Regions from separate parts of the Kiloniella antarctica genome, predicted to be linked through region 4. Evidence: riboswitches for the same ligand, from Rfam matches in the RefSeq annotation. Region 4 holds a riboswitch; each other region holds the start of a gene.

Region 1 (4,130 bases), on a different contig from region 4:
GACAAAGGTGCTGTTGTCTCTCTCGGTGCAGATTACCGCTTTACCTATTTGGATGACAGGCTGATGTTCGAGGTTGGCCCGGACGCAAGCTGGGCATCCGGCGATTATATGAGCACCTATTTTGGGGTGGATGGGAAACAGGCTTCCCGAAGTAAATATAATCAGTTTGATGCAGATGCAGGATTTAAGGATCTGGGACTTCATTTGAACGCAATGTATGCACTTGATGAAGACTGGACCATGGTGGGTGGCGTTAATTATACGCGTCTTCTCGGTGATGCCGCTGATAGCCCCTTTGTGGAAAGTGAAAATCAATTCTCTAGTTTTCTCTCTGTTACTTATTCCTTTTAGCTCCTGAAATTTTCTTTACTTGGAATAACGGTTTACCCGTTTAGATCCGCCAACTATCCCGGGAAACAATGAGTAAAATCTTATTTCCCGGGAGATTTTCTCAATCGAATTTAAGTGTTTTGTTAATCGAGAGTTAATGCGTAGAATTATTGTGCTATAGTTACTGTTCATAGCAGAACACGAGGAGGTACGAGCATGATATTTTCCAGTGATTTCGGCACCGCACTTTACCAAGGTGACAGCGGTTCTGGCTCAGGAGAGGCTGGGAATACAGTAGGGTCTTCTGGCGGGATGGTTAAAGATGTTCTTGCTGAAAAAGGCGGGGATATTCATACCATCGACACTAGCCATACTGTATTGGATGTAGTGGGGATGCTTAATTCATTTAAAATTGGTGCCCTTGTTATTGCAGATGCAGATAAACGCCCAATTGGCATTGTCTCAGAACGCGATGTGGTTGTTGGTGTTGGTAAAGATGGCTTAGCGATATTTGATAAAAACATCACTGAGATTATGACAGCAGACCCAATTTGTTGTGGTCCAGAAGCCCGAGTTCACGAAGTCATGCAGAAGATGACGAACGGGCGATTCCGACATATGCCAGTGGTTGAGAATGGGAAGTTGTGTGGCATGATTTCCATTGGTGACGTGGTACGAAAACGCCTTATGGAGCTCGAATTCGAAAATGAACAGATGATGGCTTATATGGCAGGTTAAATAAACTTGTTGAAGAATTTGGTATTTATCTGATTGGTGTAACGACGGATCATTTTGTTCCATCGTTACACTCTCTAAGTATGTTCTATTTTGGCATGTTCTGAGTGTGAACCCAGAGTAAGCCACCTTCTTCGACCTGTGCATTGGTACCGTCTGGTGCAATGAGCGTTTTACCATTATCAACCAGAGCCGCGAAACCCCACCAGCCAGCTTTTGGCATAGCGTAGTGAAAGATGCCATTTACATCTGCGCGGACAACTTGGGTTATGAAAGGGGTGGCGGGGATCTTAACATTTCCCTGACCTCTATACTCAATTTCAACCAGTGCATTGGCTTCTGGCTGACCATTGTTGAGGACTTGCCCTGAGAAAAGATTGTTTGTCCACAATCCGTAAGGGCGGCTGAGAGGCATGATTTCTACGGGCAAACCTACAGGCGTTTCCCACCCGTTCTCAAGGCCATAGGCATTCACGATAACTTTTGTATAGTGAATAATCATTGCTTGTTCTTCCGCTTCCCAATAGGGGGCGGGGGTCAGGAAGAAGGTATAATCTCCCGCACGTTTAATCTTATGCTGAGCTTTGAAAGACGATACGTTCGCCGGGTTCAATTTTCCTTTTAGTCGGGTGGATTCAAGTTCTGACGTTAGGTCATGTTTTACACCCGCAATCTGAACACCAAACTGTTCGGGAGTTTGCATGTCCATCAAGGGAGCCCCCTCCATTGGATGGGTAAATCTGATGTCAAAGGTTAGGGTGCTGTGCTTACTTTTTGAGATAAAAGGCTGAGAGGGAATTAATTCTAAAAAGTGGGCATTGGCAAAAGATGTTGTTAGAGCCAATGGTGGTAAGCTCATGACAAGCATGAGAGATAATCGTATCAAAAACATGGTACGCGCCTTGTCAAAATAGTTATGACAATGTTCAAAAGCTCATATGTTGTGAGATTTCGACCATCATCGACAGGCACGCCACACGACGGAAAACCGCCCTAATGAATGACCTCGTTCATTAGAATAGGTGACGTTACGGCGGCAGGTCTTCTGGCTATAGGTTCCGGTGAAAAAGAACCGACACAGTTGCGAGGACAGCTACGGCTCAAGATCCCCTGATGGGCAGATCATTCCGTATTCCCTATTATTCCCAAGTCAAATTTACACTTGGAAAACCGACACGGGCGCAGTCTGTCAATCTTGAGTGAGAAGGTCAATCAGTAAAACCATCTCGGATGGCATTCTTTTCAGACATCAAAATTACAAGCATTTCACCTTGTGTTCTAAAATCTTCTACGGTTCTAATTTGGATTAAAACAGACTCATTAGCATGACGGGGTAAAATTCCAGGACGTCGTTAATCTCGCTTGCACTTTTTTTTTGTCTGCATAAACTGCGGCTATGCATGGTTCCCCAAGAGTGAAGTCGCTCGGGGATTAAAAGGGAACACGGATTAATTTACCCATCAGGGAATTTCAAGCCGTGGCTGCCCCCGCAACTGTGAACGGTGAGTTCTTACCAATTATGATCACTGGCAAAGAGCCGGGAAGGTCTGGTGATAGAGCTACGATCCGTGAGCCAGGAGACCTGCCGGCATAATGTCACTAAACCGTAGGGCGGGGAGCACCATCGGTGACGGACATCCGTTTGTGGCGTGCCTTTGAGCCGAGCTACTGGATCATGAATAATCAGGTTTAACCTGAGGATTTATGTCGATGGGATGTCTAAAATCTCTCTTTAATCCACTATGCTTCAATAGGAACGTTGCCGTTGACTAATAAGTTGACGGCTGGGAGATATTAAACGAGATGAAAAAAGTTCTCTTTTGTAGTGTTATCGCCGCTGGCCTGACAGCTTTTATTACTGGTGCACAAGCGCACTTCCAATTGATTTATACACCTGAAACCATGCTTGAAAAAGGTGGAAAACTCACTCTTAAAATGCCGTTTACACATCCCGCAGAATCGGGTCACGTTATGGATATGGGCATACCAGAAGAATTCTATTCTATCCGTAAAGGTAAAAAGACGGACTTGATGGATAAGCTTAAAATCATTGAGTGGACCAGTAATGAAAACACTGGAAAAGCCTATGAAGCAGAAGTGAAATTACGTGGTCTTGGCGACAATGTGTTCGTGCTTAAACCGACGCCATTTTATGAAGCAAGTGAAGACATCTATATTCAGCAAATTACAAAGTCTTATGTAAATGTTGGTGACCTTCCAACTGATTGGTCAGAAGTTCAAGGGTTGAAAGCTGAAATTCGCCCGCTTACCAAACCTTATAACGTCATTGCTGGGGGTACTTTTACAGGGGTGGTTCTCTCCGAAGGTAAGCCTGTTCCTTTTGCTGAAATCGAAATCGAATACATTAATTTCCCGGCTGATATTGAAAACAATAAATTTGCTGATGTAGGGATGATTTCCTCGCCGTCTCATGCCATTCGTTCTGATGCTTCAGGTACGTTTACATTTGGAGTTCCAAAAGCAGGGTTTTGGGGAATTGCAGCTCTTGGTGCCGGACCGGATACGGAGCATGAAGGCAAAGAGCTTTCACAAGATGCTGTTATTTGGATTCAAGCTCGTGATGTCGATTAAAGATTGGACGAGCGATGCATATCGTTGATGGTGCTTTATCAAATCCGGTGTTGATTGGTGGCGGCATTCTTGCCGCCGCTGGTGTCGCCTATAGTTTGAAAAAACTAGAACCTGAAGATCTTCCGCGTGTAGGGGTTCTCTCGGCAGTATTTTTTGTGGTTTCACTTATTCATGTTCCTCTTGGGTTTTCCTCCGTGCATTTGATCCTGAACGGATTGCTCGGAATTATTCTTGGGTGGGCTGCGTTTCCTGCACTTGCAGTTGCACTGCTATTACAAGCTATCTTCTTTGGCTTTGGCGGATTAACCGTTCTTGGTGTTAATGCCGTTAATATTGCTTTCCCGGCAGTTATGGTTTTTTATCTTTGTCGGTGGGGGTTGAATGCAGAACGTTATAAACTTGCAAAGCTGGTTGCTGATGGGTTGTTTGCGGTCTTCTTTGTTACCTCGGTATGGGCTGGTTTTGCACTGTTT
Region 2 (4,130 bases), on a different contig from region 4:
TCGCTGGCCTTATATTTGCACTGTTAAAGAAGGTACAGAACTTCCCGTCAAAATTTTGACCTCAGCTAAGGAGGAGAGAATGTTACACTCAGAGCACCGTCAAGACTTTCTTATTCGTAAAAATGAAGAACCTATAAAAATTTTGGCATTCAAAGAAGACGAAGCCAAAAATTATATAGGCCGTGTTACCCGGCGGTTCCCAAAGGCACATTGGGAAATTCTCCCAAGAATGTTGCCAATCCAAACAGATTAAGAACTCAAAAAATCCACTGCCAAGCTAACAAGAGTGACTATCATAAAGATGCTTGATCAACAGCAAGATATATACTGGCATATATCTTGCTGAGAAGGAGGGGAGAGGAGAAGTAATATGGTACCCCGTAATTTAGTTTTATTTTTCAGTGCAAGTCTTTTGGCCACCGTTTTAACGGGCCAGCACGCCTTATCCCAAGAGATCAAAGGTAATAGCGACATCTGTGCTGGCATTATAACAAAAACAGAAATGCAGAAAACCATTCCGCTTCACCTTCTCCGCGCGATTTCTTTGGTCGAATCAGGAAAATGGGACAAGAAAAAGGGGGCAAGAGTTGCCTGGCCCTGGACTGTAATGGCAGAGGGGAAAGGCAGATATCTCCACTCAAAAGAAGCTGCAATCAATGAGGTGCGCAAGCTCAAGGCCAAGGGCGTAAGGAACATCGACGTTGGTTGTATGCAAGTTAACCTTCATCATCACGCCAAAGCTTTTTCTAATTTAGAGGCCGCCTTCGACCCACAGACAAACGTTGCCTATGCTGCTCAATTTCTCATTGATTTACGTAAAAAATCTCCATCATGGACTTCTGCTGTTGGACGCTATCATTCATATAACCAAGAATTTAGCACTCCCTACAGGCGCAAAGTTCTTAAAGCTTGGAGGGATGAAAAACATCGTCTTAATAAAGAAATGCGAATTGCGGCCTTAGAAAAAAAGGCGATAAAGCAAGCCGCCATTAAGGCCAGACAGCCCGGCGCCATTTCTGTAACACATATCAAGGTTGAGGCTGATCCCAAGCTTATCAAAAACGTGCCCAAATCGAGCCCACGAAAGAAAAATATTACTAAAAACACCCCCGCGGACAACAACATCACCAAAAATGTATCGACACCGACACCGACACCGACACAAATGATTATTGCGGATACTCCTAAACAATCATTGGATAATCGCTCTATCGCGACACGACTATTTTACACTATCAAGAAACAAGAATCCTAACGTCCGATTTGAAACCAAGTAGAGCAAATATGACATATGCGACACTTTCTTAAACGGATGAGGCTTTCTTCTCTAATTTACCGATCAAACACTCTCCACCAATTGACACTCGCCCCATTCCTCAAGTAACGTTTCCTAAATCGCGAGGTTCCCCCTGTGGGATGAAAAGGGAATTTGGTGACGTCCGAAAGGATTGAGTCCAAAGCTGCCCCCGCAACTGTAAGTGGTTAGACTTTGTCATGTTGCCCACTGATCTCAACAAGGAGATCGGGAAGGATTAGACAAAAGTTGATGATCCATGAGCCAGGAGACCTGCCATCGCATTGTTCAACCATTAACCCGGGCGGGGTGCACCGGAGGAGATAGTACAATGTCGACTCTTACGACTGATATCGGTCATACTGAAACATTTTCACATACAAAACTCAATGACGACCCCAAGTCGATTATCCATCAAATGGTAATGATCGACAGCTGCAAACGTACGCCTGCCGAAGACGCTATCCTGGCTTGGATTTTGAGTCTCCCAAACGAGCTTGATCCAGCATCAGCCGCCAAACGCTTGCTGGATAAATACGAGGATCTCGCAGTAAAATCCAATGAAGGAGCGATCAAAACCCTTGGATTTTTAAAACAAACAGCAGAGTATCCCCAATCCCGCCTGTCGAATTGTCGACGGAAGACCAGATCCCAACGTAGATATCACAACTGAAAAAAAGACGAAGGCAGACACCGCGACCTTTGGCGAACACATACTGTGTCTAATCTAAAGAGTCTTTTTGTCCTCCTTTTTCTCTCTGCCAATAAGCTTGTTTAAAATAAGATTTTACTGATAAATAGAAAAGGTTGGCTTGTGTTTTCATATAAAGGGGCTGACCTTTTCTAATCATGACGTCTTTTTTATTGTCAATCGACACAGCAGGCTTTTTTGACCGATCAATACAAACGCATTCTTGTTCTTGCGACCCCCCTTATCATCTCTAATCTGACGGTCCCTCTATTAGGGGCTGTCGACACTGCCGTGATGGGTCATCTCCCTGATCCGGCTTATATTGGTGGTGTCGCAGTGGGGAGCACAATTTTCAGCTTCTTATTTTGGGGTTTCGGGTTTCTTAAAATGGGTACTGTTGGCTTTACAGCTCAATCCTTTGGTGCCGAAAACAAAGACGAGCAACAGGCCTCGTTACTGCGTCCGCTTGTACTCTCGATTATGCTTGGCTGTCTGCTGATACTTTTCCAAGCCCCCCTATTAAAGCTATGTGTTGATTTGATTGACGGAAGCGAGCAAGTTCGTACTCTATCCCTTGATTACAGCTACATACGGATATGGAGTGCTCCGGTAACCCTCGCAAACTATGCCGTTATTGGGTGGTTGATTGGAAAAGGGGAGCCACGCTTAACTTTCCTGCTTCAAGTTCTAATCAATACTGTAAATATCCTCTTGGATTTACTTTTTGTTATTGAGCTTGGTTGGGGTGTGGAGGGCGTGGCGCTGGCCACTGTTATTGCAGAAGCTGTTGGCCTCATTGCCGGAATTTGGTTCATCCTGAAACGTTCTCATTTTCTCGAACAAAAAATAAAGTGGGGAAATGTACTTGAAGCATCCCATATTCGGTCCCTCTTTACGGTAAACCGCGACATATTTATCCGAACATTATGTCTGATCTTCTCTTTTGCCTACTTCACACGTGTTGGAGCTAATCTTGGTGACAGCACACTTGCTGCAAATGCAATTCTAATGCAATTCATGTATTTTTCTGCTTATGGGCTGGATGGCTTTGCACATGCGGCAGAAATAACGACGGGCTATGCCAAAGGTAAAAAAGACAACACCGAATTTCGAAATGTCGTAAAAGCCAGCAGCTTTATGGCCTTACTTACCTCGGTCGTTTTTTCTCTGATTTTCTATCTTTCAGGATCAATGATTATTGGCCTATTTACCGATATCAACAGTGTAAAAGAAATTGCCCATAACTATCTACCATGGGTCATTTTAATGCCTATGATTAGTGTCACAAGTTTTCAACTTGATGGCATATTCATAGGCACGACACAAACCAAAGAGCTTAGGAATGCAATGATCCAATGCTTGATTATATTCTTAGGTAGCTGTTGGATTTTCGTACCTTTATGGGGAAATCACGGTCTCTGGTTCTCGATGTCAATTTATATGGCGGCCCGTGGACTTACTTTATTGAGGTATTACCCTGCACTTGCTCGATCTATTGGATAATTCACGATCAACTCCCCCCTACTTCTTGAAGAGAGTTTTAATCGGTGTTTTGTGGAAGAGAGACAATGATGGATAGCCCCCCGTCCTGTCGGTTTTCAGCACGGACATAGCCTCCAATCGCCTCGACATTCCGTCGGACAATCCAGAGCCCAATCCCCATATGGTTATTACTACTGGCCGTTTCGTCGAGATCTTGATTGGATTTGCGCGGACGATAAGACACATAACGCTCAAATATCCGCTCCAGCTCGCTTTCCGGGACACCAGGCCCACGGTCCCGCACAGCAAGTTCTGCGGTTTTCTTGCCGTTGATCAATTCGACCGTCACCGTTGTTCCCCGCGGAGAAACTTCCAATGCATTATCAATGATATTTTCCAAGATCGTCTCAAGCATATCTTCGCCAGCCAACACGGAAATTTCATGATCGATAGAACTTTGAAGAATCACTCCTTGCTCAGAGAAACTCACATTGTAGGCCTCTAACATACGAAGTAACAAAGCAGAAAGGCCAATATTTTCACGAGGTGGGTCGAGTAGTTCTGCCGAAGTATGTTCAAGGTGTCGGGCTGTAGAAACTAAATTCTCCAAGCGATCAAGAGCTTCCTCGACAACTTGTAACGCACGTTGTGCTCGTTTATTTT
Region 3 (4,130 bases), 220 kb from region 4:
AATATCTCTTTAAATTTGGCACTTGATTGTATTGCAAAAAAAGAAGGCTTTCAAAGCTGGAGCTTACTCGCAGCACGTGTATCAGCAAGCCGTTCCAGCAATGAACTTGAACTACTCAGTCGCTTAACTCCCGGCGACCTTGTCCTGCTCGGTGCACGCCCTAGACAAGGTAAAACAATGACGGGGTTAAAACTTATTGTCACGGCCATAAAAGACGGACGGCAAGGTTTCTTCTATACGCTTGAATACACGCTGAAAGATGTTTTAAATCGGCTTGAAGAAATTGATGTGAACCCTGCAACCCTCGCAGATAATTTCAAATTGGATACGTCAGACAATATCTGTGCCCCCTATATTATTGATCAATTACAGTCTGTACCATGCGGGACGGTCATCGTTATCGATTACCTGCAACTGTTGGATCAAAAACGACAAAACCCAAAACTTTCCACTCAGGTATCAGAGCTGAAATCATTTGCCTGCAAAGCAGGATTGATTGTCGTACTCATCACACAAATTGACCGTACATATGACCTATCCGGAAAATCACACCCTGACATTTCGGATGTCCGCTTGCCCAACCCCATTGATTTAACTCTCTTTACCAAAACCTGTTTCTTACATAACGGAGAAATCCAATTTCAGACTGTTGTCTGACACATAATCTAAGCGATCATGTAAAAGTGAGGGGCCAAACCAGAAAAAAATAAAAAACTTATGAATACCCTTGAGTGGCTCCTCATCCTTTTCAAGATTGGTTCTTTATCGAACATCCTGAGTTGTTAAGCTAAATCCTTGTAAGACAATACGCCTTTTAGGAATCTCACATGGACCCAATCGCCTCATACCTGCCAGGTATTTTACTTGCCTTCGGTGCCTTTTCACTTGGGATGTTAAGCCCCGGTCCGAACATCATGTCCGTTATCGGGACATCCATGTCTGTGGGGCGCAAGTCAGGCAAAGCCCTTGCACTTGGCGTGGCCACAGGAACCTTCTTTTGGGGATTACTGGCATTTTGGGGCTTTACCACTGTGTTGTCCCTTTATGCCTCGGTCATGTTTGCCATCAAAATTTTTGGTGCGACTTATCTGCTCTGGCTGGCGTTCAAGTCTTTCCGATCTGCGACCACGACCAAGAAAATTGTTGCGACTGATCTCGGCATTACAGGCAGACCAGCTGCTTATTACCGCCGGGGTTTGTTGATCCAGATGACAAATCCAAAGGCAGCCCTGACCTGGGTTGCTGTGATGTCTTTGGCTGTTGATGCCTCTGCCCCGCTTTGGGTTGGATGCTCCATCGTTTTTGGCACAACCCTGATATCCATATTTGGTCACATGACTTACGCTATTGCCTTTTCAACTGCACCTATGGTCGGCGCCTATCAAAAGGCCCGCAGGTGGATTGAAGCTGGATTGGGGGCTTTTTTCTGTTTTGCCAGCTATAAAATCCTGACGTCTAAATCCTAAATTCAGCCTCTCGGGTGCATTCCGACATTAACCAACCTCTAAGAAACCACTTTTATCTTTCAATGCCGGCGCTTGTCTTTTACCGTTCCTACCAGATTTAAAATATCATTTTGGAACAGTCACATGGCACGCATTGCATTTATTGGAACGGGTTTAATGGGCACGGGTATGGCCGGGCGCTTGATCGATGCGGGCCACGATGTCCATGTCTATAACCGTACCACGTCCCGTGCCGAACCTTTGATAGAACGCGGAGCAACCCTTGCATCAAGCCCCGCAGAAGCCGCGATCGGGGCCGATGCGATCTTTGTTATGGTTGGGGATGATGTCGCCTCGCGCGCGTTGTGGTCTGGTACAAGTGGTATTCTGTCCGCAGATCTAAAACCGGGAGCGCTTGCGATCGAGTGTTCAACCCTGTCCCACGATTGGGTTGTGGAACTCTCAGAGCAGGCAAAAGAAGCCGGACTTGATTACCTCGACTGTCCTGTAACCGGCCTTCCAGAAGCCGCCGCAAGTGGTCTCCTCACCCTGTTTCTAGGCGGCGCGCAATCAACCATCAACAAAGCCATGCCTTTGCTCACGCCCCTTTCAAGGGACCAGATCCACTTTGGCCCGATAGGATCTGGCTCAGCTTATAAACTTATCGTAAATCTGATGGGATCAATTCAGATTGCCGCCGCCGCTGAAGGCTTGATTACCGCCGAACGTGCTGGTCTCGACCTCAACCTCGTTGCCATGGCTTTAGCCTCAGGCGGCTGTGGCAGCCCACAAGTGGCCCGCAACGCTCCCCTAATGGTCGAAGGCGCCCACGAAAAAGACGTGCTGTTTTCCACGAAATGGCGTCTGAAAGACACAGATTACGGTCTGAAATACGCCCAAAAACTTGGCCTCAATCCCGAAATAGGCAAAGCAACACTAAACGCCTTCCAAGCTGCCATGGACGATGGTTATGCTGCGTCTGCCGAAACCAAAGTGATTGAGGCTTTACGTAAAAGGTTACCGGAAGCAGGATAGAAACTTCCTTCCGATCAAAAATTATATTGGTGGCCCTCCCCATCCTTGATCAAGCTCAAGGACGCTTCCCATTACCTTAAGATAAAAACAGAAACTGCCGGGGCATAATTCCGGCTTTGATCATATCTTCAGGTGTCTCAAAAAGTTTGTAAACTGGACGAGGATAATCGGGAAGGCGGTGGAATTCCGTCACGTGCCCAACGCTGTAAGGGGGATTGGTCCTGTAAGTTACCCACTGGTGTTTTATAGAGATCCGGGAAGGGACAGGACCGATGCGAACCCAAGTCAGAAGACCGGCCTGGAGAGCCTTATGCAGCGTGTGGACAAACGCTGCTTTAACTTTCCATTAAGGGGACTGAAATGGAAACGCGCGACCAGACAGTTTTTAATGAAAACATACATACCAAAAACAATACTGCTTCCACCCCCAACTATAACAATCCTGCCTTTACAGATCATAGTTTTAGCGAAGCAGAACGCGACGCGCTTTACCAAACCATCTTTTCCCGGCGTGACGTACGCGGGCAGTTTACATCAAAACCCGTTCCCGAAGAAGTCTTGAGCCGGATATTAACCGCCGCCCACTATGCGCCCTCTGTCGGGTTTATGCAGCCGTGGAATTTCATTCTGATCCGAAAGGATGAGACCAAACAACGGGTACATAATCTGTTTAAAAAGGCCCACGACGAAGCCGCAGATATGTTTGAGGGGGAAAAACGTGATACTTACAAAAACCTCAAACTCGAAGGGATCAAGGAATCTCCGCTTAATATCTGTATCACCTGTGACAAGGACCGCACCGGACCTATCGTGATCGGGCGCACCCATATTAAGGCCATGGATCTCTATAGTACCGTGTGCGCTGTACAAAACCTCTGGCTTGCCGCCCGCTCAGAAGGCGTCGGTGTTGGATGGGTTAGTATTCTGGATCAGAAAAAATTAAAACAAATCCTCAAACTGCCCAAACGAGTGACGCCTGTGGCCTATCTCTGTTTGGGATATGTGTCTGAGTTCTTTGATAAACCTGAACTACAATTGGCAGGATGGTTACCGCGACTGCCCATGGCCGATGTCGTCAACTTTGAAGAGTTTGATAAAACCGCTGACGATCCCTTTGCCACCAGCCTGCTCGAAACCCTGGAACAAAATCAAAGGTCAATCGAAGATGGGCAATACCGCAAATAAGTAACAGCTTTAAGAAAAGCACCCGGCCCCACAAACATATTGGGGTCGGGTGTTCATATCAAAATTAGTCCACTAAAAACACGATACTAATCGGAAACTACCTGACCCGGAGCACGATCCAGCGGGACAATCAAATTCATTTCTATATTCATGATTGCTTCAAAGTACCCATCCTGAACACCCAAATAACGTTTCTCTTGTCTTGGTCCCGTGTTTTTTATCGGATGAAACCCGCGTATTTGGCCGTTATCAACCGCGATAACTGAGTCATCAAATTCTGCGGTAAAAACATCCACAAGAAACTCCCACGCGTCTTTGGCCGTATTCTCTCGTTCTTTCGCGACAAAATTAATAACGATCCCATCTTCACTATCCAATGGGATATCGTGTCTGAGCTGACTGCCCGTCAACTTATAGAACACTGGGAACCTTTCCTCGGTTGGGAGAGGGCCAAGATTACCATTT
Region 4 (4,130 bases):
CGTTCTGCCCAATCCCTTGGACCGAAATGCCGCGCGACCAAGTCAGAATGTTCAAAAAGCTGCCAACCGTATTTCAGGAAATATCAGGGTTGCTCCTGCGGCCCTTTGGTCTTGCCTTTAAATTACCTGTTAAAAATATAATTTTAGCCAGATTTTTCTGGCCAATTTTTGCTCGGGATACTGAATTTAAGACATAAGAATTATGAGATTTTATAATAAAGTAGCCTTGAGTGAAATTGTTTTTAAAAGCAAGATTACTTCAGCGGTTTTGTTTTGTATCTTACCAGATAGAATGCTGACCGAATAATATTCCACGGACTTATGTACGCCTTGTTCTGAGTGCAAAAATGAATAGCCGTCGAAATAAAGCACGTTATTGTAAATTATATTTATGCTGATTGAGGTAAAACAGAATGGGTGTTTTTGAGCGGTTTTTGTCCGTTTGGGTTGGCCTTTGTATCGTTGTTGGAATCGTATTGGGTTTATGGCAACCGAGTCTTTTTCAAAAAGTTGCTGGATTAGAAATTGCTCACGTCAACATCGTGGTAGCTGTTTTTATTTGGGTGATGATTTACCCAATGATGGTGCAAATTGATTTCTCTGCCGTAAAGGATGTTGGCCGAAATCCTAAAGGCTTGCTGCTCACCATTGTGATTAATTGGTTGGTAAAGCCATTTACGATGGCGGCATTAGGTTGGTTATTTTTCAAAATTTTATTTGCCGATTTGGTCGATCCATCATCGGCACAAGAATATATTTCGGGGATGATTTTACTCGGTGTTGCGCCATGCACGGCAATGGTATTCGTTTGGTCGCAACTAACCAAAGGCGATCCTAATTATACCTTGGTTCAGGTGTCCGTTAATGACGTGATTATGATTTTTGCGTTTGCGCCTATTTCAGCATTTTTACTTGGAATAAGTGACGTTCAGGTGCCGTGGGAAACATTATTAATCTCAGTTGCTCTTTACGTGTTGTTGCCATTAATTGCAGGTGTGTTTACGCGCAAAATTTTGAACAAAGGTAATAATGAGCAACCCTTAAATGACTTTCTGGCAAGGTTGAAACCTTGGTCAGTTATCGGATTACTCGCAACCGTTGTTCTATTGTTTGGGTTTCAAGCAAATACAATTATTTCGGAACCAGAGACTATTGGATTAATTGCCATACCTTTGTTGATACAAACGTATGGAATTTTTATTATTGCCTACCTTGCAGCCAAATGGATGAAGCTTCCGCACAATATCGCGGCTCCTGCTTGTCTTATTGGTACATCGAATTTCTTTGAATTAGCTGTTGCCGTTGCAATTTCGCTTTTTGGCCTAAACTCTGGTGCCGCTTTGGCCACAGTTGTTGGTGTGTTAGTCGAAGTTCCTGTCATGCTTTCACTGGTTGCGTTGATTAATCGAACTCAACACTGGTTTAAATAGGCGTGAGACTGGCCCGCATATCGGCATATTTCGATATATGGGCATTAAAAGTACAATTGCAGCATTTAGATAACCCTTTTAGGCAGAATATTCTTGTTTGGCTAAAAGATTAGGCCAGATTTTTACCAGTTTTAGCGGAAAGTTAGTTCTCTGATTGCATTTGGGTATGGCAGGGTTAAAACCCGTCGGTTTTGCACTTGTGTTTCATAATATTTTTTGTCACCATCTGCGTGATGGTTTCTGGATATCTAAGCTGAATCCGGGATGAAAAGGGAATACGGTAAGGTGTAACCTCATAGGTGCCAATTCCGTGACTGCCCCCGCAACTGTATGTGGTTAGCCGCTCTGAGAGTACCACTGGATTACTAAAATCCGGGAAGGTTCAGAGAAGCTTTGATCCATAAGTCAGGAGACCTGCCATCGTGTTATTAACTCAAACCGGGCGGGGTGCCTCGGAAAGGATGATAGACATGGCGACAGGCTCTTTTGCGTCACATCACATCGGTTTTCGATCCTCCTCGTGCGTGCACGGAGGGTGCCATGAAACTGATTGCGCGATATCGATATCTCTTATCAAAATTTTGTAAAACGTTTGCACGTCTAGCTTTTAGCACGACGCAGCGAATAGAGAGCCAACACTCTTTTCAGAGATGGTCTTGTCTTTGTTGATAAATATGGATAGTAATGTTATAACATTACGTATTTATTTGTCGTGAATTAGATAAGAAATCCTGTTACATGAATAAAACGGCTTTAGAGGCCTGTAACCTGTCCTGGGGGCCAAACGGGCGCGAGGTTATCCTGCATGAAACCAGCTTTAAGGTTGGTGCCGGACGCATACTTGGCGTCGTTGGGGCCAATGGTGCAGGAAAATCGACCCTGTTGCGGTTGCTGTATCGCTATTACCGTCCTCGAACCGGGCAGGTTCTGGTTGATGGTGAAGATATCCATGCCATGGGGGCCAAGGCTGCTGCGCAACGCATAGCCGCTGTCCTTCAGGAACAACCGACAGACTTTGCCCTCAATGTGCGGGAAATTGTTGCGCTTGGCCGTACGCCGCATCGCAGCGGCCTGTCCGGCTATGGCGCACGCGATGCCGAGATTGTCACATCAGCACTGTCTAAACTCGATTTGTGCGGCTTTGCTGACCGATCATTTGGCACGCTTTCAGGAGGCGAAAGGCAACGAGTCATGGTTGCCCGTGCATTGGCACAAGAACCCCAAATCCTCATTTTGGATGAGCCGACCAATCACCTTGATATTAGGCACCAGCTGGAGGTTCTGACCCTGATCCGGGGCCTGGGGCTGACGATTATTACCTCTTTGCATGATCTCAATCTGGCCAACACATACACCGATGACGTGTTGGTCCTGTCCAAGGGACACAGCCTGGCTTTCGGTCCACCCGAAACGGTGCTGAGCGAAGAACTGATCACCCGTGCTTTTCACGTCAATGCCCGGATCGAGCGACTGGAACCCAGTGGTGAGAACCACTTTACCTATCACCTTTAAGTATCTTGCTCGCTATTAGCGACCTGTTTTGGAGAATACCCATGCGTAAATATATATCCTGTATGAGCCTTTCAGCCTCGGCCTTTGTTCTGGCATTATCGACAACCGCTGTCCGTGCTGCCGACTATCCTGTGAGTGTACAAAGCTGTGATCGAGAAGTTGTTTTTGACGCAGCGCCAAAGTCGGCGGTTTCCAATGATGTAAATCTCACTGAAATGATGCTGGTTCTTGGCCTGCGGGACAAAATGGTGGGCTATACCGGGATTTCCGGATGGAAAACGCTGGATGAAAAAATGCGTGAAGGCGTAGCAGAACTGCCGGAGCTTTCAGAAAAATACCCATCGAAAGAAGTTCTGGTTGGGGCTGATGCGGATTTTTATTTTGCAGGCTGGAACTATGGCATGAAGGTTGGTGGTGAAGTGACGCCAGAGAGCCTCAATCCTTTTGGCATCAAGGTGTACGAACTCACGGAATCCTGTATTCATATCGGGGGCAAGCCAAAGGTATCGATGCAGGATATGTACAATGATATCTTAAATCTTGGTAAAATTTTTGGGGTAGAAGAAAAGGCCAATGACCTTGTTGCAGGTTATGAGGCCGAGTTGGAAGCTTTCCAGTCCACATTGAAGGTGCTAGAGCATCCGGTTCGGGCGTTTGTTTATGATAGTGGTCAAGAAAAACCCTTTACTGCCGGGCGTTATGCGATGCCAACCGCGATGATCGAGGCTGCGGGCGGGCGCAATATCATGGATGACTTTGACAAAAGCTGGGCCAAGGTCGGCTGGGAAGCGGTTGTCGAGCGTAACCCGGAAGTGGTTGTTATCGTGAATTATGGCAATGTCACTGCAGAACAGAAAATTGAGTTCATGAAAAATAACCCAGCCTTTGCCGATATGGATGCCGTTAAAAATGATCGTTTTGTGGTGCTGGAATACGTCGAAGCAACGCCAGGGCCCCGCAACATCAACGCCGTGAAAAAACTCGCAACCGCTTTTCAGGGCAAGTAAATGAGCATCAGCAAAATGGAGGGGCCTCTGTTGCCAGATGAGGCTTCCCGCAGAACTGGCCGAAGAACAGGACGAGGAACGACTTCCCAAAAAACACACGTGTTACAGAGCTTGGTGGTGAAAGCTCTGGTAAAGCCAAGCCGATCATTTGCGCTCATTTTAGTCGTGGGTGTTATGTTTT

What was found. Region 4 has a riboswitch for cobalamin ahead of ACFSKO_RS09975 (ABC transporter ATP-binding protein). Riboswitches for the same ligand answer to the same signal wherever they lie in the genome.
Region 1: linked by a shared signal. The riboswitch ahead of ACFSKO_RS02730 (DUF4198 domain-containing protein) and the one ahead of ACFSKO_RS09975 (ABC transporter ATP-binding protein) in region 4 are both predicted to bind cobalamin.
Region 2: linked by a shared signal. The riboswitch ahead of ACFSKO_RS01210 (hypothetical protein) and the one ahead of ACFSKO_RS09975 (ABC transporter ATP-binding protein) in region 4 are both predicted to bind cobalamin.
Region 3: linked by a shared signal. The riboswitch ahead of bluB (5,6-dimethylbenzimidazole synthase) and the one ahead of ACFSKO_RS09975 (ABC transporter ATP-binding protein) in region 4 are both predicted to bind cobalamin.

Annotation. Positions count from the first base shown of each region.
Region 1 is NZ_JBHUII010000001.1:564,035-568,164, reverse strand. Features, by position in the region: gene ACFSKO_RS02740 (MipA/OmpV family protein) at 1-351, shown strand, start outside; gene ACFSKO_RS02735 (CBS domain-containing protein) at 547-1,068, shown strand; gene ACFSKO_RS02730 (DUF4198 domain-containing protein) at 1,154-1,957, opposite strand; cobalamin riboswitch at 2,084-2,255, opposite strand; cobalamin riboswitch at 2,449-2,669, shown strand; gene ACFSKO_RS02725 (DUF4198 domain-containing protein) at 2,869-3,657, shown strand; gene cbiM (cobalt transporter CbiM) at 3,672-4,130, shown strand, end outside.
Region 2 is NZ_JBHUII010000001.1:252,540-256,669, forward strand. Features, by position in the region: gene ACFSKO_RS01200 (hypothetical protein) at 80-253, shown strand; gene ACFSKO_RS01205 (transglycosylase SLT domain-containing protein) at 371-1,255, shown strand; cobalamin riboswitch at 1,385-1,589, shown strand; gene ACFSKO_RS01210 (hypothetical protein) at 1,626-1,967, shown strand; gene ACFSKO_RS01215 (MATE family efflux transporter) at 2,184-3,488, shown strand; gene ACFSKO_RS01220 (sensor histidine kinase) at 3,526-4,130, opposite strand, start outside.
Region 3 is NZ_JBHUII010000004.1:396,220-400,349, forward strand. Features, by position in the region: gene ACFSKO_RS08835 (DNA helicase) at 1-657, shown strand, start outside; gene ACFSKO_RS08840 (LysE family translocator) at 828-1,466, shown strand; gene ACFSKO_RS08845 (NAD(P)-dependent oxidoreductase) at 1,590-2,480, shown strand; cobalamin riboswitch at 2,594-2,796, shown strand; gene bluB (5,6-dimethylbenzimidazole synthase) at 2,841-3,665, shown strand; gene ACFSKO_RS08855 (hypothetical protein) at 3,752-4,130, opposite strand, start outside.
Region 4 is NZ_JBHUII010000004.1:617,475-621,604, reverse strand. Features, by position in the region: gene mtgA (monofunctional biosynthetic peptidoglycan transglycosylase) at 1-121, shown strand, start outside; gene arsB (ACR3 family arsenite efflux transporter) at 414-1,430, shown strand; cobalamin riboswitch at 1,648-1,866, shown strand; gene ACFSKO_RS09975 (ABC transporter ATP-binding protein) at 2,169-2,942, shown strand; gene ACFSKO_RS09970 (ABC transporter substrate-binding protein) at 2,984-3,949, shown strand; gene ACFSKO_RS09965 (FecCD family ABC transporter permease) at 3,950-4,130, shown strand, end outside.